Regions from separate parts of the Micromonospora sp. KLBMP9576 genome, predicted to be linked through region 2. Evidence: riboswitches for the same ligand, from Rfam matches in the RefSeq annotation. Region 2 holds a riboswitch; the other holds the start of a gene.

What was found. A riboswitch is a leader RNA that binds a small molecule or an ion and turns the genes downstream of it on or off. The one in region 2 is predicted to bind cyclic di-AMP.
Region 1: it holds a riboswitch for cyclic di-AMP, as region 2 does, so the genes downstream of both, ACQ452_RS02650 (coiled-coil domain-containing protein) here and ACQ452_RS21130 (coiled-coil domain-containing protein) in region 2, are expected to answer to the same signal.

The regions. Positions count from the first base shown of each region.
Region 1 is NZ_CP194567.1:543,004-550,693, forward strand. It holds gene ACQ452_RS02645 (carbonic anhydrase) at 1-533, shown strand, start outside; gene ACQ452_RS02650 (coiled-coil domain-containing protein) at 705-1,721, opposite strand; cyclic di-AMP (ydaO/yuaA leader) riboswitch at 1,725-1,856, opposite strand; gene ACQ452_RS02655 (YibE/F family protein) at 2,023-3,357, opposite strand; gene ACQ452_RS02660 (hypothetical protein) at 3,640-4,161, shown strand; gene ACQ452_RS02665 (DUF305 domain-containing protein) at 4,309-4,872, shown strand; gene ACQ452_RS02670 (metal-sensitive transcriptional regulator) at 4,934-5,236, opposite strand; gene ACQ452_RS02675 (heavy-metal-associated domain-containing protein) at 5,388-5,597, shown strand; gene ACQ452_RS02680 (hypothetical protein) at 5,626-6,606, shown strand; gene ACQ452_RS02685 (heavy metal translocating P-type ATPase) at 6,617-7,690, shown strand, end outside.
Region 2 is NZ_CP194567.1:4,819,982-4,827,671, forward strand. It holds gene ACQ452_RS21110 (carbonic anhydrase) at 1-105, opposite strand, end outside; gene ACQ452_RS21115 (alpha/beta fold hydrolase) at 252-1,208, shown strand; gene ACQ452_RS21120 (HelD family protein) at 1,352-3,469, shown strand; gene ACQ452_RS21125 (cation diffusion facilitator family transporter) at 3,547-4,464, shown strand; cyclic di-AMP (ydaO/yuaA leader) riboswitch at 4,618-4,749, shown strand; gene ACQ452_RS21130 (coiled-coil domain-containing protein) at 4,763-5,836, shown strand; gene ACQ452_RS21135 (SRPBCC family protein) at 5,944-6,411, opposite strand; gene ACQ452_RS21140 (1-phosphofructokinase family hexose kinase) at 6,589-7,566, shown strand; gene surE (5'/3'-nucleotidase SurE) at 7,563-7,690, shown strand, end outside.

The DNA.
Region 1 (7,690 bases), 2.1 Mb from region 2:
ACGGCCAGCACCCCTTCGCGGTGATCGTCGGCTGCTCCGACTCCCGGCTCGCCGCCGAGATCATCTTCGACCGGGGCCTCGGTGACCTGTTCGTGGTGCGCACCGCGGGCCACACCATCGGCCCCGAGGTGCTGGGCAGCGTGGAGTACGCCGTGACGGTCCTGGGCACGCCGCTGGTGGTGGTGCTCGGGCACGACTCCTGCGGGGCCGTCCAGGCGGCCCGTACGGCGGCTGCCACGGGCACCCGCCCGGTCGGGCACCTGTGCGCCGTGGTGGACGCCGTGGTGCCCAGTCTGCGCCGGGCCGCCGCCGAGGGTGTGGACGACATCGACCGGATCGTCGACATCCACATCGCGTACACCGTCGAGGCGATGCTGGGCCGGTCCGCCGTGCTCGCGGCCGAGGTGGCCGCCGGTCGCTGCGGCGTGGTCGGCATGTCGTACCGGCTGGCGGCCGGCGAGGCGCGGACGGTGGCCGCGGAGCCCGCCCGCGCACCCGCGCCGGCGGAGCCCGCCAGCGCCGCGCTCGCCTGACCGACCGCCGCCCTCGCGGCTCTCGGGCCGACGACCCGAGCCGGCTGCCCGCCTGCCGTCCGGCGCGGCCCTGCGGACGGTCCACGGCACACCGCTGCCGGGCGCGCGTCCAACACGACGCGAAAGGGCCGCCCCCGCGTCGGCGGGGCGGCCCTTTCGCGCGGGGCGTGGCTAGAGCAGTGACACGTGGACGTGGTCCGTGTGGTTCGAGGGACCGCTGTAGGACTTCCAGCCGGTCGCGGGGAACCAGATCTGCCGGTTCCAGATCACGTAGTAGATGCCGAGCAGTTCGGCGTTGCGGACCAGGAACGCGGTCAGGTCGTTGCCGTACCGGTAGGTGTCGTCGTTGTGCCAGGGGGCGAAGCCTCGGTTCTGCAGCGACCAGTCGCAGGCCCGGCCCTTCGGATGCTCGTACGGCCCGCCGGTGCGGTGGCAGCCGACGAACCGGTCGAAGCCCGCCCGCTTGACCTCCTTGTACATGTGCAGGGTGCGGGCGGTGACGCAGCCGGCGGTGGTGGGGTCGCTCTCGGTGCAGCCCTGCGGCTTCCAGTCGCCGTCGGCGGTCCGGCCCGGTGCCTGCCGGGCCACCGGTGACTCGGCGACGACCTTGCCCCCGGTGAGGCCCCTGCCGCCGACCAGCGCGAGCGCCTTCTCCGCCTCGCGCTTGCCGCGGGCCAGCTCGTTCCTCAGCTTCTGCTGCTCGCGGACCTCGGCGTCGGCCGCCAGCTTGGCCTGCTCGGCGCGGGCCTTGACCGCGTTCACCTCGGCGAGCTTCTTCGAGTTGACCAGATTGAGTTCGTCGAGGGCGGCGGCACGCCGGACGAACGAGTCGGGGTTGGCGGTGTCCAGCAGCATCGACACCGCGCCGATCCGCCCGGTCCGGTAGGACTGGGCGGCGATCTCGTTGACCTGTGGGGCCAGGAGCGCCAGCTCCGCCTGTGCGCGGCCGACCTCCAGGGCCAGCTCGCGCTGGCGCTTCTCCGACTTCTTCAGCTTGGCCTGGGACTGCACGTAAGCCCGGTTCCGGGCCTCGATCAGGTCGTCGAGCAGCTTGGGCTCGTCGTCGCCGTGCCCGGAGGGCTGGGGCGGGGTGGGTGCGGCCGCCGCCGGGAGCGGCCCGGCGAGGACCGCGAGGGCGGCGAACACGGCCACCACGGGCGTCAGCCAGCGGCGTAGGGGTGCCGTCACAGTTTTCCCTTCCATCGACCGCCGACCGGGTTAGCTGACGGGTTCGGGGCGGAAGTGGCCCCTACCGCTGTCGCGGATTCACCCCACGTGCCTGGGTCCCCGGCTCGCCTGGCGGCGATTGGGCGGCGGCACCGCAGGCGCCGCTGCGCGCCTTCGGCGGTGACCGGCAGCGAGGTTACCCGAGAGCGGGCCTGAGGATCTACGTCCCTAAGCCGACTAAATGCGTTATTTCGTAACAGCGCATGGTGACCAGTGACGCGATTATCAGGACGGACGTCCCGAATGGTCACGCTGCGCGATGTCACCATGCGGTGTCCGTGGTTCCGTCCCGTCCCGGCCGTCCGGTGGCGGTCGGCGCTTCCCCGGCGCGCGACCCGGCGAGCGCCGCCAGGGCCTCGGACCGGTCGGCCGCCGGCCGGTGCGCTGTCGCGTCGCCCCCGGCGGTGCCCGTGCCGCGCCGGCCGGCCGTGGTCACCAGGGCCGCCAGCCCCGTGGTCAGTGGTACGGCGGCGATCAGGCCGAGGGTGGCGACCGCGCTGCGGACGATCTCCTGGGCCAGGAACTCGCTGGTCAGGATCTGGGTCACCGCCCGCGAGTCGGCCGTGAGCAGGAGCAGCACCGGCAGCGAGGCGCCGGCGTACGCCAGCACGATGGTGTTCACCGTCGAGGCGATGTGCGCCCGGCCGACCCGGGTCGCCGCCCGGTAGAGCTGCGTACGCGACAGCCCGGGGTTGGCGTGCGCCAGCTCGGTGACCGTGGCGGCCTGTGTGACGGTGACGTCGTCGAGCACGCCGAGGGAACCGATGATGATCCCGGCCAGCAGCAGGCCGTGCAGGTCGACGTCGGCCTGGAGCATCGACAACGTGGTGGCGTCCTCGCTGCCGAACCCGGTCAGGTGGGTCGCGGCGGTGGCGATCGTGCCGAGGACCCCGGTCAGCACCAGGCTGCCCAGCGTGCCGAGCACGGCGACCGAGGTCTGCGCGGTCACCCCGTGGGTCAGGTAGAGCACCACGAACATGATCAGGGCGGCGCCGACGATCGCGACCAGCAGCGGCGGACTTCCGGCGCCGATGCCGGGCAGCACGAACGTCAGCAGGATGGCGAAGCTCGCCGCCAGGCCGGCCAGCGCCGCCAGCCCGCGCCACCGGCCGAAGGCGACGATCGCGGCGGCGAAGAGCGCCACGAGCCAGATCAACGGCGTGCCGCGCTGGTGCTCGGCGATGTTGTAGGTGCTGGTCGTCGGGTCGGCGGGGTCGGTGAGGACGACCAGGATGACCTCGTCGCCCACGGCGACGGTCGGCGCCCCGGGGCCGGCCGGCACCGGTGTGCGTACCTCCTGGCCGGCGTCGGGACCGTCGTCTACCCGGGCCGTGACCGTGCCGCAGGGGCCCGGCGGGCCGTCGGGACTCCCCTCCGGGATCTCCGGCGCCGGCGGGCACGGCTCGGTCACCACCCGCGTCACCGTGCCGTGGTAGCGGGGGGAGTCGGCACCGGCCGCCGGATCCGACGTGTCGCCGGGCCACAGCACCAGAGCCGCGATCAGCGTGGCGACGAAGAGGGGCACCACCGTCGCGGCGAGGATCCGCCGCACCCGCGGTGGGGCGGATCGGGTGGGGTGGGTGTGCTCGGCGCCCATCGAGTGCCTCCCAACGAATCCGGGGTGGGTTACGCGCCGGCCGGCGTCCCCACCCGGAGGTGGGTGGGCGGTTCCGCTGCCCGTGCGGGCGGGCGGGGCGGGCGGTGCGGGATCCGGAGGGCCACCGGCGAATGGTAGCCACCCCGGTATCCGGGCGCAGGTCGTGCGCGTGGTGTCGGGGCGTGGGCCACCGGCTGCCCCGCCGTCGGCGCCCGCCCGGGCGGGTGCCGCCCCGCGTGGTGGCCGCCCGGGCGGGCGGGCCGACGCGCTAGCGTGTCGGGTGTGCGGACGACGGTGCCGGCGGCGTGGGGAGCGAGGCTCCTGCTGCTCGCCTGCACGCTGCTCGGGCTGGCCGCGATGCACACCATCGGCCACGACTCGCACCCGACGGGGCATCCGGCCGCCCACGCCAACGCGCCCGCCCCGCACGCCAACGCGCCCGCCCCGCACGCCAACGCGCCCGCCGGGCCCGCCCCGCACGCGGACGCGCCCCGGCACGGCGGCACCGTCCCGTACGCCGTCGGGGTGGCTCTTCGGGACGTGGCGGGCTGCTCCGGCGGCTGCGCGGCCGAGCGGCTGCTGCCGTTCGGCGGCCCGGGCGGGGAACTGCCCGGCTGGGGTGTCTGCCTGGCCGTGCTGGGTGCCTTCGCGGTCACCCTGCTGATCGCCGCGCTGCTCTCGGCGGGCGTACGCGCCGTCGGCCCGCCGGGGCGTCGCACGGTCGGCGCCATCCCGTCGACCCGGGCCCCGCCGCCCCGGGCGGTCGGTCTGCGGCTCGCCACGGTCTCGGTGCTGCGCACGTAGGACCCCCCGACGCGGTCCGGCTCCACGCCGCTCCGCGTCCTCGTCGTGCCGCCTGCGTTCCGACACCGAAAGGCCTCAGACGTGACCACTCGTATCCTTGCGCGCCGTGCCGCCCTGGCCGGCGCCGCCCTGACCGCCGCCCTCGCGATGACCGCCTGCGGCGGCGACGACCACTCGTCCCCGGAACCGGGCCACGGCGCGCCCGGCACCGGGGGGCCGGCCGCCACGGCCACCGGGGCGGCCGCGTTCGGCGACGCCGACGCGATGTTCGCCCAGATGATGATCCCGCACCACCGGCAGGCGGTGGAGATGGCGGACCTGGCCGCGACCCGCGCGGCTGACCCGGAGGTCAAGCGGCTCGCCACGGAGATCAAGGCGGCCCAGGCGCCCGAGATCGCGACCATGAGCGGCTGGTTGGCGGCGTGGGGGCGGCCGGTGCCGTCGCCGGGAGCCGGAATGCCGCACATGGATCACGACATGCCCGGCATGATGTCCGACGCCGACATGAAGAAGCTGGCGGCGGCCTCCGGCCGGGAGTTCGACAGGCAGTTCCTGACCATGATGATCGCCCACCACGAGGGCGCGGTCACGATGGCCCGCGACGAGCAGGCCCGGGGCGTGAACGGGGAGGCCAAGGCCCTGGCCGGGCAGATCGTCAGCAGCCAGCAGGTCGAGATCGACCAGATGCGGGAGGTGCTGGGCCGCTTGTGACCGGTCGTCCCGGCGCCCCCCGTGGGGGCGCCGGGACGACGCGAGCGGGCTCGGCCGGCGGTCAGCCGCGCTTCATCAGGCGGCCGACCGCGGCCATCATCTCGGTGGCCATCTCGTCGGCCCGGCCGTCGGCCGCGCCCTCGTGCATGCAGTGCCGGGTGTGCCCGTCGAGCAGCCCGAGCGCGACCTTGTCCAGCGCGGCCTGGATCGCGGAGATCTGGGTGAGTACGTCGATGCAGTAGCGGTCGTCGTCGACCATCTTCTCGATGCCACGGACCTGCCCCTCGACGCGGCGCAGCCGCGCGAGCAGCTGATCCTTGCTGGCGGTGTAGCCCCTGGTCGGGGCGGGCGTCGGTGTGGTCATGGGGTCGAGGATAGCGTACCCCTCGGGGGTATGGTAGGTTCCTCCCTGGCCGGGATACCCCCACCGGGTACCGGTACCGAGGGCGGGAGCCCGATCGCCTCCGATTTACCCCAGGGGGGTATAGGATGGCGACGTCGAGAGGAGAGATTCCATGGTCACCACGACGTACCAGGTGCAGGGCATGACCTGCGGGCACTGCGCCAACGCCGTAAGCACCGAGGTCGGCGCGATCCCGGGCGTCAGCGACGTCCAGGTCGACGTCGCCGCCGGTCGGGTCGACGTCACCAGCGACGGCCCGTTGGACACCGACACCGTGCGCGCCGCCGTCGACGAGGCCGGCTACGACCTCGTCGGCGCCTGACGGCGGGCACGGGGAAACGAGGCACACAATGAACACGGCGACGAAGCTGAGCGGTTTCGCCCTCGGCCTCGCGGTGGTGTTCGGCGCGACGTACGGGGTCGGCCGGGTGGCCGACCCCGTGGCGCCGCCCGTCGAAGCACCGCACGACGCCACCGGGGGCCACGGGACCGACGGCGAGGCCGGACACGGGGGCGACAACGGCGCGACGGAGCGCCTGCCCGGCGGCCTGCTCGTCTCCGACCGCGGCTACACCCTGCGGCTCCTCGACGCACCCGCCGGACAGTTCACCTTCCAGGTCACCGGTTCCGACGGCCGGGCCGTCACCGCGTACGACGTGGCGCACGACAAGCGCATGCACCTGATCGTGGCCCGCCGCGACCTCTCCGGCTTCCGGCACGTGCACCCGGAGATGGCGCCGGACGGCACCTGGCGGGTCGACTCGCCGCTCGCCGGGCCCGGCGTCTGGCGGGCGTTCGCCGACTTCACCCCCACCGGTGCCGAGGCCCTGACCCTCGGCGTCGACGTGACCGTCCCCGGCGCGCTGACCGGGCGGCCCCTGCCCGCCCCGGCGACCAGCACCACGGTCGACGGCTACACGGTCACGCTCGCCGGCGCACCCGAGCCCGGCCGCACCGCCGAGCTGAACCTGACCGTGCGCCGCGACGGCCAGCCGGTCACCGACCTGGAGCCCTACCTGGGGGCGTACGGCCACCTGGTGGCGCTGCGCCAGGGCGACCTGGCGTACCTGCACGTGCACCCGAACGGCGAGCCCGGTGACGGGCGCACGGCCCCCGGCCCCGACGTGAGCTTCTCGGCCGAGGTGCCGTCGGCCGGCGCCTACCGGCTTTATCTCGACTTCAAGCACGGCGGCGTCGTGCGTACCGCCGAGTTCACAGTCGTCGCGGGCGGCCCGGCCGCGCCGACCGCCCCGGCGGCGGGCACGCCCGCCGCCACGAACTCCCCGACCGCCGACGCCAGCCATGGCGTCCCCGGTCACGGGCACGACTGACGGGACCGTGATGACGACCAGCAAGCCCCTGCCGTACGCGCCGAACCAGATAGAGCTGGTGATCGGCGGAATGACCTGCGCCTCCTGCGCCGCCCGGATCGAGAAGAAACTGAACCGGCTGGACGGGGTGACCGCCACCGTCAACTACGCCACGGAGAAGGCCACCGTCCGGTACGCCGACGAGGTCACCCCGGACGAGCTGATCTCCACGGTCGAGAAGACCGGCTACACGGCGGCCCTGCCGCCCCCGCCCACGCCCGCGGGCGGCGCACCGGCCGCCGAGCCGGTGGACGAGCTGCGCGGCCTGCGTACCCGGCTCTGGGTCTCGGCCGTGCTCACCGTGCCGGTGATCGTGCTGGCGATGGTGCCCGCCTGGCAGTTCGACTTCTGGCAGTGGCTGTCGCTGACCCTGGCCGCCCCGGTCGTGGTCTACGGCGGGCTGCCCTTCCACCGGGCCGCCTGGATCAACCTGCGGCACGGCGCGGCGACCATGGACACCCTGGTCTCGCTCGGCACCCTGGCCGCGTTCGGCTGGTCGGTGTGGGCGCTCTTCCTCGGCACCGCCGGGACACCGGGAATGACCCACCCGTTCACGCTCGCCATCGACCGCACGGACGGCGCCGGCAACATCTACCTGGAGGCGGCGGCCGGGGTGACGGTGTTCATCCTCGCCGGCCGCTACTTCGAGGCGCGGGCGAAGCGGACCGCCGGCGCGGCCCTGCGCGCCCTGCTGGAGCTGGGCGCCAGGGACGTCGCGGTGCTGCGCGGCGGCACGGAGACCCGGATCCCCGTGGACCAACTCGTCGTGGGGGACCGGTTCGTGGTCCGGCCCGGCGAGAAGATCGCCACGGACGGGGTCGTCGACGAGGGCACGTCGGCGGTCGACGCCAGCATGCTCACCGGCGAGTCCGTCCCGGTCGAGGTCGGTCCGGGCGACGCCGTGGTCGGCGCGACCGTCAACGCGGGCGGGCGGCTGGTGGTCACCGCCACCCGGATCGGCGGCGACACCCAGCTCGCCCAGATGGCCCGGCTGGTCGAGCAGGCACAGTCCGGCAAGGCGGCGGTGCAGCGCCTGGCGGACCGG
Region 2 (7,690 bases):
GCGACGGTTTCCCGCGAGCAGTTCCGCCAGGGCGGCCCGGGGCGTGCCGCCGGACGCACGCCCGTCAGACGCGGACCCGGGCGGCACTGCCTGCGGCGATCCCATGCCCCCAGCTTTGCGGGCGCGCCGGGCGCCCGCGAGCGGGTCGCCAATCTTCACACGGACACGATTGTCGTGGTCTCATGGCGGGTAGCCGGTGTTACCACCGGGTATCCCCGGTGTCGCGGTCGACTGCGACCTGGGAGGTGGCAATGCCGGAGCACGTCGAGGTACGGCTTCCCGACGACGTACGCCTGCATGTCGAGGCGAGCGGGCCGGTCGACGCCGAGGTCACCGTCGTGCTGCTGCACGGGTGGACCCTGGACGGGCGGGCCTGGCACCGGCAGCTCGCCGACCTGCGGGAACGATTCGGCGACGCGGTGCGGACGGTCAGCTACGACGCGCGCGGGCACGGCCGGTCGAGCTGCATGCCGCTGCCCACCGCGACGGTCGCCCAGCTCGGCGACGACCTCGCCGCCGTGCTGGACGAGGTGGCCCCGACCGGCCGGGTGGTGCTGGTCGGCCACTCGATGGGCGGAATGACCATCATGGAGTACGCCCACCGGCATCCCGGGCACTTCGCCGCCCGCACGGCCGGGCTGGTCTTCGTCTCCACCACGGCCGAGGGCCACACGCACACCGTCTACGGCCTCTCGCCCCGCATCGCCCGGCTGCTCCGGCTCGCCGAGACCACCGGGGCCGGCGTGCTGGCCCGGTGCGGGGCCTGGCGTCCGCCCCGGGCGCTGCTGCGCGCCCTGCGCCCCAGCATCCGCTGGATGCTCTTCGGCGACCGTTGCGACGCGCACGACATCCGGCTGGTCACCTCGGCGGTGGCCCGCGCGTCCCTGCGCTCGATCGGCGGGTTCCGCGCCTCCATCGGCACGCAGCACCGGCTGGACACCCTCGCCGCGCTCGCCCACCTGCCGGCCGCGGCCCTGGTCGGCGACCGGGACCGGCTCACCCCGCCGCCGTGCGCGGAGTCGATCGCCGCCGCGCTGCCGGCGACCGAGCTGACCGTGTGCCCCGGCGCCGGGCACATGTTGATGATGGAGCGCCCCGACGAGGTCAACGCCGCGCTGGGCGGCGTGCTCCGTCGCGTGCTGGCCGCCACCGACGCGCCGACGGAGGACGCCGGCACCGCCCGGACGGCCGGCACCCGCGAGGCGTGAGCCGCCCGCCCGGGAGCGCGGCGCCGTGACGAGGGTTTCTTTCCCGTACCGGTTGCGCCGCCGGTGGGGCGGGGGCCGTACCCTCTTGCGGTTGGCCTGGCGCGGTTCGCGCCGCGCGCCGCCGACGTCAGGAGGAGCGAGCGGTGACCGACCAGACCACCCTGGAACAGGAGATCGCCGTCGAGCAGCGGCATCTCGACCGGGTGTACGCCCGGCTGGCCGAGCTGCGCCGTTCGGCGGTCGACGCCGAGAAGGAGGGCTACCGGCACGCCCGGGTGGGCAACTTCGGGGCGCTGGTCGAGCGCGACGCGATGGTGTTCCACGCCGCGCGGCGGCGGCACATGCTGGACGCCGAGCACGAGGGCCTGGTCTTCGGCCGGTTGGACCTGCTCGACCGGCAGGTGCTGCACGTCGGCCGGCTGGGCATCCGGGACGGCGACGCGTCGACCCTGGTGGTCGACTGGCGGGCCCCAGCCGCCGCCGCCTTCTACCAGGCCACCCCCGCGCAGCCGCTGGGCGTGGTGCGGCGGCGCACGATCCAGTCCTCGGGTGAGCGGGTCACCCGCATCGAGGACGACCTGCTCGATCCGGTCGCCGCCCCCGCCGAGATGGCTGTGGTCGGCGACGGCGCGCTGCTGGCCACGCTGTCGAAGGCCACCGGCCGGGGCATGCGCGACATCGTCGCCACCATCCAACGGGAGCAGGACGAGGCGATCCGCTCCCCCGGCTCGGGCGTGACGATCGTGTCCGGGGGGCCGGGCACCGGCAAGACGGCCGTCGCCCTGCACCGGGCCGCGTACCTGCTCTATTCGGACCGGGGCCGGTACGCCGGCGGCGGCATCCTGGTGGTCGGCCCGTCCTCGGTCTTCGTGGAGTACATCGCCTCGGTGCTGCCGTCGCTCGGCGAGAACACCGCCACCCTGCACTCGCTGGGCACCCTCTTCCCGGGCATGGCGGCCACCCGCGCCGACTCGCCGGCCGTCGCGGCGGTCAAGGGCTCGCTGCGGATGCGGCGGGTGCTGGAGCGGGCGGCGCGCGACGCGGTGCCGGACGGCCCGGGCGAGCTGCGCCTGCTGTACCGGGGGTCGCTGCTGCGGCTGGAGCGTCGCGAGCTGGACGGCATCCGGGAGCGGGCGCTGTCGCGGGGCGCCCGGCGTAACGAGGTGCGCCGGGTCGGCTTCGACGGGGTCTTCGCGGCGCTCTGGGCGCAGGCCCGGCGGCTGGGCGTCGGCCGGCTGCCCGAGCAGCGCGCGTTCGAGAGCGAGCTTGCCGAGCGGTCGGATTTCCGGGAGTTCCTCAAGGCCTGGTGGCCCCGGCTGCACCCCCGGCACGTGCTGGGCTGGCTGGCCCGCCCGGACCGGCTGCACCGCTACGCCGACGGGATCCTCTCCCGCGCCGAGATCCGGCTGCTGACCGACGCGTACCGGAGCCTGGATTCCGCGGGGCTGACGATCGCCGACATCGCGTTGCTCGACGAGTTGGACGCGCTGCTCGGCAAGCCGATGCGGCCGGCCCGGGCGAAGCGCGACCCGTACCAGCTGGCCGGCGGGGTCCGCGAGTTGAGCACCTACGCCGACCGGCAGCGCGCCGCCCGGGAGGCGGGCCGGGAGCGTCCGGAGGACTACCGGGAGTACGCGCACGTGGTGGTCGACGAGTCGCAGGACGTCTCGCCGATGCAGTGGCGCATGGTCGGCCGGCGCGGCCGGCTGGCCTCGTGGACGGTGGTGGGCGATCCGGCCCAGACGGCGTGGACGGGGGACCCGGAGGAGCTGTCCCGGGCCCGGGACCAGGCGTTGGGCCGGCGCAAGCGGCACCACTTCACCCTGACGACCAACTACCGCAACTCGGCGGAGATCTTCGCGGTGGCGGCGGCCGAGATCCGCCGGCTGCACCCGGATCTGCCGCTGCCCCGGGCGGTGCGTTCCACGGGTGTCGACCCGGTCGAGCTGACGGTGCCGCACCCGGAGCTGGCGGCCACGGTGGTGGCGGCGACCGCGACGGTGCTCACCGAGGTCGAGGGCACGGTCGGTGTGATCACCCCGGCGTCCCGGCGCGACGAGGTGGCCGGCTGGCTGGGCGGGCTGGACGCGCGGCGCCTGCAGGTGGTGACGAGCCTGGAGGCCAAGGGCATGGAGTACGACGGGGTCGTCCTCGTCGCTCCGGGCGAGATCCGGGCAGACCCCGGGTCGGGGGTGCGGACGCTCTACGTGGCACTGTCCCGGGCCACCCAGCGGCTGACCACCGTCGACCCGATCGACTGAGGACCCCTTACTTGCACACATAGCGATGTGAGCATAAATTGAACGCGAATCCGGATCCCCCGAGGGAGGATGGGCGCGTGGGCGCAGGTCATGACCACCATCACGGGTCGGTGGCGAACGCGGCACACCGCCACCGGGGCCGGCTCTGGGCGGCGTTCGGGCTGCTCGCCGGCCTGATGGTGGTGGAGGCGGTGGCCGCCTTCCGCACCGGCTCACTGGCCCTGCTGAGCGACGCCGGGCACATGTTCACCGACGTGCTCGGCATCGGCATGGCGCTCGCCGCGATCTCCGCCACCCGCCGGGCCGTCACGGACCCGCAGCGCACCTTCGGCCTCTACCGGCTGGAGGTGCTGGCCGCGCTGGCCAACGCCGTACTGCTCTCCGGCGTCGCGGTCTACGTCGTGATCGAGGCCGTCCGCCGCTTCGGCGACCCACCGGAGGTGCTGGCGGGCCCGATGCTTGTGGTCGCCGTGCTCGGCCTGCTCGCCAACATCGGCGCCTTCGCGCTGCTGCGCGCCGGGGCGAAGGAGAGCATCAATCTCCAGGGCGCGTACCTGGAGGTGCTCGGCGATCTCCTGGGGTCGCTCGGCGTGATCGGGGCCGCCCTGCTGATCGTCACCACGGGCTGGTGGTGGGCCGACCCCCTGGTGGCGGTCGCGATCGGGGCGTTCATCCTGCCGCGCACCTGGCGGCTGGCCCGCGCCGCCCTGCGGATCCTGGTGCAGGCCGCACCGGAGCACCTCCAGGTCACCGCGGTGCACGACCGGCTGGCCGCCGTGCCGGGCGTCGCCGAGGTGCACGACCTGCACGTCTGGACGCTGACCTCCGGGATGGAGGTGGTCTCGGCGCACCTGAGCCTGGCCCCCGACGCGGAGGTAGGTGCGGTGCTGGCCGCCGCCCGGGCCGCGCTGCGCGAGGACTTCCAGATCGCGCACGCCACGCTGCAACTCGAACCCGGAGCGTCGCCCGGGGCCTGTGAGGCAGTCGAGTGGTAATGAGCACAACCTTAAGTCTGGGAGAGTATTGTGGGCTTATGCCGGATTTGACTGACAGCAGACGCGCACCGTACGTCACCTGGGCTGCCCCTGTCACACCGGCACCGGTAGGCTCGGCTTCGGCCTCCGCCAGGCGGCACCCACCGGTGCCGGCGGTGGCCGCCGCCTAATCGCCCGACGGGGCGAACCGGGGAACCATGTTCGTGGGGTGCATCCGCGTCAGCGGTAGGGATCTTCCGTCCCGAACCCGTCAGCTAACCCGGTCGGCGGCTGACGGAAGGACACGTGTATGCCAGTGATGGCACCCGTACGACGACGCGCCGCCCGTACGGCGGCCCTGATCGCCACGACGCTCGCCCTCGGCAGCGCGGTGGCACCGGTCACCGCCGCCCCGGCTACAGCCGCCCGGGCCGGCCTGGCCGCGGCGGCACCCGGCCAGGACGAGGAGGGCGGCACCCCCGCCCTGCGGTCCCAACTGGAGGCCGCCAGCAAGGGCTACCTCGACGCCAAACGCGCCCTGGGCACGTCGGTGAAGCGGCAACAGCAGCTCGCCACGCAGCTCAAGAGCACCGAGGTCGAGATGACCTCGCGCACGGCCAAGGTCGGAGAGATCGCCGAGGCCGCCTACCGCACCGGCCGGCTCAGCGTCGCGTCCGCCCTGCTCAACAGCGGCTCCCCCGACGGCTTCATGGACCGCGCCGCCGCCCTCGACGCGGTGGCCGCCAACGAGGACCGCGCACTGCGTCAGCTCCAGGAGACCCGCGACGAGGTCGCCCGCACCAAGCTCGCCCTCGACGGCGAGATCCGGGAGCAGAGCAAGCAGGTCACCGTGATGGCCAAGCGCAAGGAGCAGGCCGAACGGGCGCTGACGGTCGCCAACAACCAGCAGCGGCAGCAGTCGGCCGGCGGGGGCACCTCGCCGGGCGGCACCTCGAACAAGACCGCGCGCGCCGCGCCGCGCAACTCCGACGGCTCCTGGCCCTCCGAGTCGTGCAGCGTCAACGATCCCACCCCCGCCAACGGCTGCATCACCCCACGCACGCTGCACGCGCTCAACCAGGCCAAGGCCGCCGGCTTCACCCGCTACGTCTCCTGCCACCGCTCCGGCGGCTCCGGAGAGCACCCGAAGGGCCGCGCCTGCGACTTCGCGGCCCAGAAGGGCGGCTTCGGCGGCGACGCCAGCGGCGGCGACCGGACGTACGGCAACAACCTGGCGGCGTACTTCGTGGGCAACGCCGACCGCCTCGCCGTGCTCTACGTGATCTGGTACAGGCAGATCTGGCTGCCGAGCAGCGGGTGGAAGTCCTACAGCGGAGCCAACGGCGACCCCTCCAGCGACCACACCAACCACGTGCACCTGTCGGTGTACTGACGCCCGCGCCCCCGGTGACCCCGCACGACGCGGGCCACCGGGCGGACCGCCCGACCTGACCGGCCCCGATCGCGTCCGCCGCGAGCGGGGCCGGCGCCGTCGTGGGGTCAGTCGGTCGACGGCTCGGGCGGGTGCCGGTCGAGGGCGGCGCCGAGGCGGGCCGCCAGCCCGAGGTGTGCGGCACGGGCCTGGCGGAACGCGTAGCCGAACAGCGGTGCGGGCGCGGCGAGGGTGATCTCCACGTCGATGCGGACCACGCCGTCGGGCTCCGCCCGCAGTCGGGTGTGGTTGCGCACCGTCGTGGCGGGCCACTGCCGGGCCACGGTGACGATCTCGTCGGGGTCGTCGACGAGGACGTCGGCCCGGTAGGTGGTCGTCAGGCGCACCGGCCCGACGGGCAGCCGATCGGTGATGTCGTAGCTGGCGCGCGCGCCGGGGCGGGGCGGCACCCGGCGCACCCGGACGATCAGCGGATGCAGGTCCTCCTGCCGGCGCAGGTCCACGAGCAACGCCGCGGCCCGCGCGACGGAGCAGCGCGCCTGGATGGTGTAGCTGAAGCAGTCCCGCCTGAGCACGCCGTCTCCCACCGTCGATGGTCGCCCGATCGTCGCGTATGCCGGGCGTGCTGGCAACGCCGCGCCGATCGCCCCCGGAGTCCGGACGTCCGGGCACCGCTCCCGCTACGGTCAGTTCATGGATTGTCCCCAAAAGTGTCGATTGGCGAGGACTGGGCGTATGGGCGGGTACGACGGATGAGCGGGCACGTGATGGTCTTCGCGCCCACGCCCCGGCTGACGGTGACCGTCGACCAGCCCAGCGAGGCGCCGGAGCTGCACCTGCACCCCGGCGGGCAGGGCGTCTGGCAGGCCCGGATGGTGATGTCGCTCGGGGTCGACGTGGTGCTCTGCACCGCCCTCGGCGGCGAGATCGGCCAGGTGCTTGAGCCGCTGCTGGTCAGCGAGGGGGTGGACCTCAAGGTCGTGCTGCGCGAGTCCGGCAGCGGCGGGTACGTGCACGACCGCCGCGACGGTTCCCGGCACGAGATCGTCGACGTGCCCGGCCAGCCGCTCAGCCGCCACGAGCTGGACGAGCTCTACAACCTGGCGCTCGGCGAGGGGCTGCGCGCCACGGTCAGCGTGCTGAGCGGACCGAACGAACCGTCGCTGGTCCCGGCCGACCTCTACCGGCGCTTCGCCGCCGACCTCGGGGCCAACGGCAGCCGGGTCGTGGTCGACCTCTGCGGCGAGCACCTCGACGCCGTGCTGGACAGCGGGGTCTTCTTCCTCAAGATCAGTCACGAGGAGCTGATCGCCGACGGTCGCGCCGACGGCGACGACGAGGAGCAGCTCACCCGCGCCCTGTACGACCTGCACGCCGCCGGCGCCGAGAACGTGGTGGTGAGCCGGGCCGACAAGCCGGCGCTCGCCCTGGTCGACGGCGAGGCCTTCGAGGTGGAGATGCCCCACTTGGAGGCGGCCGACCCACGCGGGGCGGGCGACTCGATGACCGCCGGGGTGGCGGCCGTGGTGGCGCGCGGCGGGGACGTGCGCACCGCGATCCGTACCGGGGCGGCGGCCGGCGCGCTCAACGTGACCCGGCACGGCCTGGGCACCGGCCGGATCGATTCGATCACCGGCCTGGTGGAGCGGGTACGCCTCGTACCGGCCGGCTGCCGGCCGCAGGAGCGGACCACCCCCGACGAACTGGCCGGCCGGGCAGTCGAGCGATGACACTGCGGGTGCTGATCACCAACGACGACGGCATCGCCGCGCCGGGCATCCAGGCGTTGGCGCGGGCGGCGGCGGACCGCGGCCTGGACGTGGTCGTCGCCGCGCCGCTGGAGGAGGCGAGCGG